3 regions of the Staphylococcus lugdunensis genome follow, and region 2 is predicted to be linked to each of the others. Evidence: predicted binding sites of a transcription regulator. Region 2 holds the regulator's gene; each other region holds the start of a gene.
What was found. The regulator Rex, encoded in region 2, represses fermentation and respiration genes when NADH is low (regulators of the CRP and FNR family bind a similar motif). The targets are predictions, from matches to a motif close to TTGTGAAATATTTCACAA.
Positions count from the first base shown of each region.

Region 1: nirB (nitrite reductase large subunit NirB) is a predicted target of Rex. The motif match lies at 1,612-1,629, and genes of this name have one in related genera.
Region 3: pflB (formate C-acetyltransferase) is a predicted target of Rex. The motif match lies at 1,426-1,443, and genes of this name have one in related genera.

Region 1 is NZ_CP014022.1:2,055,502-2,058,800, reverse strand. It holds gene nirB (nitrite reductase large subunit NirB) at 1-1,485, opposite strand, end outside; gene AL499_RS09535 (sirohydrochlorin chelatase) at 1,717-2,436, opposite strand; gene AL499_RS09530 (formate/nitrite transporter family protein) at 2,622-3,299, opposite strand, start outside.
Region 2 is NZ_CP014022.1:2,430,095-2,433,393, forward strand. It holds gene AL499_RS11370 (ABC-F family ATP-binding cassette domain-containing protein) at 1-1,008, opposite strand, end outside; gene AL499_RS11375 (redox-sensing transcriptional repressor Rex) at 1,274-1,909, shown strand; gene AL499_RS11385 (YeeE/YedE family protein) at 2,328-3,299, shown strand, end outside.
Region 3 is NZ_CP014022.1:1,593,813-1,597,111, reverse strand. It holds gene pflB (formate C-acetyltransferase) at 1-1,370, opposite strand, end outside; gene AL499_RS07500 (PepSY domain-containing protein) at 1,684-2,253, opposite strand; gene AL499_RS07495 (SDR family oxidoreductase) at 2,610-3,299, opposite strand, start outside.

The DNA of each region.
Region 1 (3,299 bases), 370 kb from region 2:
TCTAATTTGTGTGACGATTTGATCTCTAGTCAGTTCTGTACAGGCACAGATTCCTGTTGGCTTAGCAGTGTAAAAGCCATCACCAAGCGTATACTCTAGAATTTGGCTGATTTGCCCTTTGCATTTTCCGCATGAATTACCCGCTTTAGTCATTTTAGTCACTTCTGCCACAGACGTTAAACCTTTAGATTTAATTGCATTTACAATGGTGCCTTTATCTACACCATTACAACCACATATCGTTTCGTCATCGCTCATATCAGTAATTGATAAACCAGCATCGGCACCTTTTTTCTGTAATAGTGCCATTAACGTATAATCTTCAAGTGATTCATGCTTTTTCATCATGCTATAAAACCTAGAGCCATCGTCCGTATCACCGTATAGTACAGCTCCCACAACCGCTTGATCTTTTAAAAATACTTTTTTATAAACGTTATCTACGCTATTAAATGCTTCTATACCGTGTACGTCTTCATCTTCAACAATTTGTCCAGCACTGTATAAATCGCACCCAGATACTTTTAAGGATGTGAATGTTGTTGAGCCATGATAGCCCTCTGTTTTTCTACCAGTTAAATAATCGGCTAACACTTTGCCTTGTTCATATAAAGGTGCAACAAGTCCATATACGTGTCCTTGATGCTCAGCACACTCTCCAACAGCATAAATATGTGCATCACTCGTTTGTAAATAATCATTAACGACAATACCTCTGTTGACCTCTAGTCCAGCATCACGGGCAACTTGCACATAAGGTCTGATACCCACTGCCATCACAATAAGGTCTGTTTCTATCACACGACCATCTGCTAATTTAATAGCTTCAACATCATCTTGACCAATAATTTCTTGTGAGTTCGCTTGTAACTCAATCTTCATACCTTGTTGTTCCAAATCCGCTTTGAGTAATGCGCCCGCCTTTGCATCTAATTGCATTTCCATCAACCAATCTGCTAGATGTAAGACAGTAACTTCCATGCCTTGATCTAATAATCCACGCGCACATTCTAATCCAAGAAGACCGCCTCCAATAACGACGGCACGTTTTTTCGTTTGTGCAATTGTCATCATTTGTTCAGTATCTTTAATCGTTCTCCAACCGATTACACTTGGCAAATCAGCCCCTGGAATAGGTAATACAAAAGCTGATGAGCCTGTGGCAAAGATACAAATATCATAAGAAACCGTTAGCCCTTTTGATGTTACAACATATTGTCCTTCGCGATTAACGTGCTCAACTGGGTCATCGATAATTAAGTTAATATCATGCGCTTTGTACCAATCAAATGGATTCATAATTGTGTCGTCAATCGTCATTTTATTTTGTAAAATATTGGATAGCATGATGCGATTATAGTTAGGATAAGGTTCTTTACCAATCACTGTAATGTCAAAGGTTGAATCGGAACGCTCTAGCATTTCTTCTATCGTGCGTATACCTGCCATACCATTACCTATCAACACTAATTTTTGCTTAGCCATAATGTCGCCCCTTTTAATCTTTTAAAGATTGCTGGAAATACCTATGCCCTTAAAGGTTCATTAACTTGATTAATAATATTCCAGCTATCACTTTTCAATTTTATTGTAGACCAATACAGGCAATTTTTGTGAATAAAATCACAAAATTAGGGAATTCCCTAACATAAAAAAACAACCAATAAAGTGCGAAACTTTACTGATTGTTACTGATATCATCTTTAATTATTTTCTTTAAAATGATAATTCCTCAAGACGTGCGCTAATAATATCTTTCAAAAGCGGATCGAAATTCAGAGATGGTGTAATAAGCAATTCTGATTGTATGTCCATTTGCGCGATTAGTTTTTTTACTTTATTCACTAAGCGTCCATCATATAAAAACATTGGCACGATAATTAACTTGGAAAAGCGCTTAGCTAACTTATCCAAATCATTTTTAAAGCTTATATCGCCATACAATGTTCTGGAGAATACAGGATAATCTGTAGCTAGCTGATGATTAAAGGTTTCTAATTCATCATGTGCTTGTGTATAAGAGCGACTACCATGTGCGATTAAAACAACTGCTACTTTACCTTTGTCATCTTTGTCGATATGAACTTGTTCAATGCGTTGTTGAATAATTTCCTGCATTAATGCATGCGTTCCTAAAGGCTGACTTAAGCGATAGTTAATATTTGGATGTTGCTCCTTTATTTGTGCTAATATTTCTGGAATATCCACTAAATAATGCATGGCAGAAAAGATGAGTAGTGGCACAATTTTAAATTCTGTTTCTCCTTGATTCAAATAATGCGTCATGATGCGTGAAATACTTTTTTCTTCACTTTCAATAAACGCCAAATCATATGGATAGCTTTCATGCTCTAACAATTGAGCCACAAAGCCTGTTAATGCCTCATTTTGATCTCCTTGACGCATGCCATGCGCGACTAAAATATTCGCTACCATCGTATCCCCCCGATACATGATTAATAATGTTGATTAAAATAATAAGATTTAATGTATCATAAGTCAATATTTTTCTAAAAAAGGAGCGTAACGTCCTACATAAAAGTCTGTTACACTCCAAAGCTGTATTTAGAATTTCTAAAATATAATCTATATATTTCATTATAGCATCTATATCATTTTAATTATTTAACTAAACTATCTCGTGTACCATTCAGGTAAGCATATACGAAACCAATAAAGATACCGCCACCTATATAGTTACCAATAAATGCAAAAACAACATTTTTCAATACACCTAACCATGACAAAGCATCCAAATTAAAGAAAGCCATACCTGCATATAATCCTGTATTAAAGACAACGTGTTCATAACCCATAAAGACAAAGACAATCACGCCACACGCAATGAAGAATGCTTTTGCTAAACCTTCTTTAAACTTCATAGAGACAAAAATACCAATATTGATAAAGAAGTTACAAAAAATAGCTTTAACTAAAATATTGTACCATGTCGAATCAATCGTTTTCTTATGTACCAATGCCGTTAAGCTTTGAATCATTTCAGGTGTCATAATATGCACAAATTTCATCAAGAAAAATAAAAAAATCCCACCAATAATATTACCAATAAAACAAAAAGTAACCACTTTCATTATTTTAGACATAGAAATCACTTTATAATACCAACCCACAGTCAAGTACATAAAATTACTCGTCAATAGTTCTGAATTAGTTAATACGATCAATACTAAGGCTAAGCTAAATGCGATTGCACCAAGCAAATTAACCAGCCCGTCATTAGTTCCGGCAAACTGTGTCTTAACAGCAAACATAAATACTGTTACAATCGCCAATAAAAA
Region 2 (3,299 bases):
TAAGTTGTTTATATGCATCACGTCATTGCCTGTATTGCGCTCAAAACTAAACTGCATATTAGCACTACGTGCATCGAGCATCGGTTTATCTATGCGTTCCATTTTTTCTAACATTTTGCGTCTACTTTTAGCCATGCCACTAGTAGACGCCCGGGTAATATTCTTATCGACAAATGTTTCGAGACGTTTTATTTCATCTTGTTGCTTTTGATATTCTTGCATACGTTTTTGATAATATTGATCGCGTTGTTCAATAAAGCGTTCATAATTGCCGACATAATGCTTTACTTCACCAAGAGCTACATCATACACTTGTGTGACTATTTTATCTAAAAAATAACGGTCATGACTAATAATGACAATAGCGCCTTGAAAATATTTTAAATAATCTTCTAGCCACTGTGTTGTTTCCATATCTAAGTGGTTAGTCGGTTCATCTAGTAATAATAAATCGGGATTATTTAATAACATTTGAGCTAATGACAAACGTGTTTTCTGACCACCACTAAAATCATTTATTGGTCGATTGAAATCTGCCTCAGTAAAATTTAGACCGTGGAGTATCGTTTTTATTTTACTTTCATATTGATAACCATCTTGATGTTCAAATTGTGAACTCAAAGATTCGTATCGCTCCATGTGCTGTTGATAATCTAGTGATTCATAATCATTTCCATGTTGTGCTAACCAATCGGTTTCTTGTTTAATTAACTGTTCCATATTTTTAAGATGGGTAAAGGGTTTAGCCATTTCTTCAAAAACTGTGGCTTCAGAATTTAAAGTCATCTGTTGAGTGAGATAACCTATTGTTAAATTTTTAATTTTAGAGATATGGCCATGATCGTAGTCTTCAACGCCAGCAATGAGTTTCATCAAAGTGGATTTTCCAGCGCCGTTACGACCGACAATGCCGATACGTTCTCCAGTTTTAATTTCAAAATCGACATTTGTAAATATATCTTCACCATCGAATGATTTTGAAATGTCATTAAGTTGTAAAAGTATCATTCAGCCTTCACCTTTCTAATTAAGAAAATAAAATATAAAATAATAGTATATAAATGGTTTTCATAATCTATTGCATAACGTTACTATTTATTTTACAGTATTACATTTAAACTTGGAAATAGGACATGTTTTTTTTATTAAGTTACGGTATAATGAGCCAGTATGTTCTTTATTAGATGAAATACATTTTATACGTAACTAATTTTGCTCTAATTAGTTTGAATAAAAATACTATAAACCATTCAAACAAGAGGGGGACAAAAAGATGGCTAAAGACGGTGTCAAAATACCAAGAGCAACCTTAAAACGCTTACCGCTATATTATAGATTTGCTCAAAGGGTTAAATCAAAAGGATATGACCGCGTAAATTCGAAGACAATCAGTGAGGCATTGAATATTGACTCAGCTACGATTAGACGCGATTTTTCTTATTTTGGTGAGCTAGGTAAAAAAGGATATGGCTATAATATTGATGGCTTGTTAGAATTTTTTAAATCTGAATTAAGTGATAGTGATACCATAGAAATAGCACTTGTAGGTGTAGGTAATTTAGGTAAAGCACTACTTAATTATAATTTTTCGATTCATAGTGAAATGACCATTACTGAAGCATTTGATATTGATGAAACGATGATTGGTCAACAAATCGGCCAAGTAACTATAAAACATATTGACCGCTTAAAAGAAATATTAGCTAAAAAAGATATCGATGTTGCAATTTTGACAACGCCAGAAAAAGCGGCACAAGATGTTGTCAATCAATTAGTTGATGCGAATATTAAAGGCATTTTAAATTTCACTCCACGTCGCGTTAAAGCACCATCAACGGTTCAGGTACAACATATTGATTTCGGAATTGAGTTACAGTCGTTACTTTTCTTTATGAAAAACTATTCATAATTATAGAGAATATATATTGGAAGTGTAATGAAAGTCCAAAAGACTTTTGTTACGCTTTTTAAATTTAAAGAAAATATTATTACTGTTTTTTATGCTTTCAAATTAGAATCGCTAAAAGATAGTTATGATATTTCTAGCTTTAATTGTAGCATTATATTTAGCAATCATTTATCTAATTTTTGGTCACTCAAATGCTTTAATACTGTGTCGGCAGTAGGTTTTCTGAGGGGGTTATGTACAGAAAAAATATTATTAGAAGTGGTCTTAGTTTTAATCATACAATTTTCAATAGTTATCCATGATCTTTAATACGTTTAACAATGAATTTAATTATCTGAATTTCTCATTTTCAATATTTACAGTTACTAACACAGTAATGTATAATATCTTATTATTATTATCGGAAAAGAGGGATTGAATGATTTGGATGATTATTAGTGGTCTTATTGTAGGAGTATTATTAGGTTTTGTAATGCAACGGACAAGATTTTGTCTTGCTGGTGGCTTTAGAGATATGTATGTACAAAAAAATAATAAGATGTTTTATGCGCTACTTGTAGCAATAACCGTACAGAGTGTCGGTCTAGTTATCTTAACAAGTTTAGGATTGTTTGCTATACCAGATAGTACATTCCCAATAGTAGGAACTATTATCGGTTCATTTATATTTGGTATCGGTATAGTATTAGCTGGTGGCTGTGCAACAGGGACTTGGTATAGAGCAGGCGAGGGATTGATTGGCAGTTGGATCGCATTGATCATGTACGCTTTAACAGCTGCAGCAACAAAAACGGGCATTTTATTACCTGTGATGACTTGGGTAAATCAACCTACAAATGTAAATGCAAGTATGGCACAAACAACCGGTATTCCAATGTGGATATTTGTCATTGTACTTACTATTATCACACTTTATGTTGTTATTAAAACATTGCGTAAACCCAAACCTAAGGTAGCAGTTCCAAAATTAAAACAAAAATATCACGGTATTAGACATTATTTGTTTGAAAAACGCTATCATCCGTTTGTAGCTGGTATTGTTGTTGGTTTAATTGCTTTATTAGCGTGGCCAATGAGTATTTCAACTGGACGAGATTATGGCTTAGGGATAACTACGCCGTCTGCAAATCTTGTAACTTATCTCATTACTGGTGATTCAAAACTTATTGACTGGGGCGTACTACTGGTTCTTGGTATTTTTATAGGATCATACATCGCAGCTAGAGGTGCACATGAATTTAAATGGCGCTTACCAGATATACGTACGATTCGAAATAGTGCAGTAGGAGGTATATGCATGGGCTTCGGTGCTTCTGTTGCAGGTGGTTGTTCAATAGGAAATGGTTTAGTAGAAACAGCTATAATGTCGTGGAAAGGTTGGATTGCACTT
Region 3 (3,299 bases), 840 kb from region 2:
TTATATTCCGGTCCTACTTGATTGCCAGATTTTTCATCTTTACCACCATTAATCGCATATAATAATGTTTTTGCTAAGTTAGCACGCGCGCCGAAGAATTGCATTTGTTTACCAATCTTCATAGCAGATACACAACATGCAATACCGTAATCATCGCCATAGCTTTCACGCATTAAATCATCATTTTCATATTGAATTGAACTTGTTTTGATACTCATTTTAGCACAATACGTTTTGAAATTATCAGGTAAGCGTACAGACCATAGCACAGTTAAGTTTGGTTCTGGCGCTGGTCCAAGGTTATCTAATGAATGTAAGAAACGGAATGAGTTTTTCGTTACGAGCGGACGTCCGTCAATACCTACACCACCGATTGATTCAGTTACCCAAGTTGGGTCACCTGAAAATAGTTCATTGTAATCTGGTGTACGTGCGAATTTTACGATACGTAATTTCATGATGAAATGATCGATAATTTCTTGAACTTCACTTTCTGTGATTGTTCCATTATTTAAATCACGTTCAGCATAAATATCTAAGAACGTTGATGTTCTACCTAAACTCATTGCTGCACCATTTTGTTCTTTAATTGCTGCAAGATAAGCAAGGTATAACCATTGCACCGCTTCTTTAAAGTTTTCAGCTGGACGACTTAAATCAAAGCCATACGTTTGACCTAATTCTTTTAACTCTTTTAATGCACGATATTGTTCTGATAATTCTTCGCGCAAGCGGATAACATCTTCTGACATTTCTGTAGACATCGTATGGAAATCATGTAGTTTTTGTTCCATCAAGAAGTCTACACCGTAGAGTGCAACACGACGGTAGTCACCGATAATACGTCCACGTCCGTAAGCGTCTGGTAATCCTGTAATGACACCTGCTTTACGACAAGCAAGCATTTCTTTAGAATACGCATCAAAAACACCTTGGTTATGGGTTTTACGATATTCTGTAAATATTTTTTCTGTATCGGCATCTAATTCATAACCATAAGCTTCACAAGCTGCTTTAGCCATACGAATACCACCAAATGGTTGCATAGAGCGTTTAAACGGTTTGTCCGTTTGTACACCCACTATAGTTTCTAAATCTTTATCAAGATAGCCTGCATCATGAGAAGTTATTGTTGAAGCAACTTTAGTGTCCATATCCCACATGCCACCACGTTCACGTTCTTCTTTAGACAGTTGCATCACTTGTTGCCATAATGTTTGGGTTGCTTCTGTAGGTCCTGTTAGAAACGCATCGTCTCCTTCATATAAATTGTAATTCAATTGGATAAATTCTCTTACATCTACATGTTTGTTCCAACGACCATTTTTAAAACCTTGCCAAGCATCAGTATGTTTATATGTTTCTTTCATACAGTTGCCCTCCATTTCTGTTGTAAGTGTTTTCAAGAGCATTGTAGCATGGTTATTGTGATTTTTTTCACATGATTTATGACTAATTTTCATCAAATATTTGTCTAAATCGTAAACCTGTATTAGTTTGTAAAACAGTTTAATGTTCATTTAGTTGTGTTATGCAACAGTTGTATTGTGTAATGTATAAATTATAGTTTTGAACTATCAATCATTTATATAATCAAGCATGAAACGCGAAGCAATTATCAAATTTGACTTTTGCTCCGCGTTTCTTATGTCAGCTTTAACTTCTATTTTTGATTGCCAACTTTTAATCGTCTTGTTGATTGTCTATTACTTTACCTGTTTGCGCATCTACTGTGATATCACGTTGTTCTTTATCTTTTTGTAACGTGATATCATAGACTAACTTACCATCATCTTTACTGAGTGACCATTCTTTAATCTCACCATCAAATGCTCGTTGTGCTGCTTTAATAGCTGATTTATAGCTTTTCACTTCGCTATATTTAAACGTGTCTTGGTCATCTGAATGATCTTGATCACCTTTTTCTGATTTTTTATGCTCGACACGTTGGCTTTTATCGTTAACTATAACCTCAGATTCATTATGGTTCTGAGGGTTTTGCTGTTCGACTTTGTAAACCCATTCTCCATTTGATTTTTCAAAAGAGATTTCGGTCACTTGCTGATTTTTATAACTGTTCTGAGCTTTTTTAATCGCGTCTTCAGGTTTCGTTTTAACTTCTTTTAATGCAATTGTCCCCTGATGACTATCTTTTTGATGGTTCGATGTCGTGGTATGGTTATCTGATTGACTACAAGCACCTAAAAATAGTACCGATGCTGTAATCAATGTGATTGTTTTCTCTTTTTTCATGTTGTTGCACTCCTTTTTATGTGTTAATAGACGTTTCCCGCTGAACATCGAACAAAACACATTTTAAGAAATTTTATACATTAGATATGAAGCAAATGGGAGCGTGATAGCACTCATTTTGAATTCGTAGTCCCGCTTCCAGCAAGGTTGACTAGAATTGAAAAAAGCTAGGGATAAATGTATTTTCAATCTAGACAACTACTACCAATATATTTGTTTAGACTGAGACAGCACACTGTGAAAGTGAAACTATACAATACAAATCATTAAATATAAAAAGGCACAAAGACGCCTTTAATTTCAAATCATCTTTGTGCCATTATCTTTGAATTTATATTACAGCGTTGTATGAATCATTAATTATTTAACAAATCATATTGTACGATGCTGTCAAGTGCTGCTAAAATCGCTTCTTCTTGTGTCGCTATTGGTGTCCAGCCAAGATATTTCCTAGCTTGTTCATTACTAACATTACGATTAATATCAAGTAATAATTTGCCCTCTTTCGCTTGCTTATTCACTTTTGCACCTAACGATAATATAAAATTAGGCACGCGTTTTGTTGATACTTTCTGTGCTAGATTTGGGCGTTCTTTCTTAATAAGCGCTGCGATTTCCGGCATAGTAATCTGACCGTCTGCAGTGGCAATAAAGCGTTTACCGTCTGCTTCATTATGCGTCATTGCACGAATATGCAAATCGGCGACATCTCTCACGTCAACAATATTTAATGCAATATTTGGTATGCGTTTCATTGAACCATTAACTAAATTTTTGACTAAATCAAAACTACCAGAAATATGTGCATCTAAAGATGGGCCCATCATTGCTACTGGATTGATTGTTGCAAATTCTATTTTACGCGTCGCATTTTCAACATAATTCCATGCAGCTTTTTCAGCCAATAATTTAGATTTTTCATAAGCTGATAAGCCCGGTTCATGTTCATCTGTCCAATTACGTTCCGTCGTTATACTTGATTTATCCTTATTACTAAAACCAACCGCACCAAAATTTGATGTCATCACAACACGTTGAACACCTGC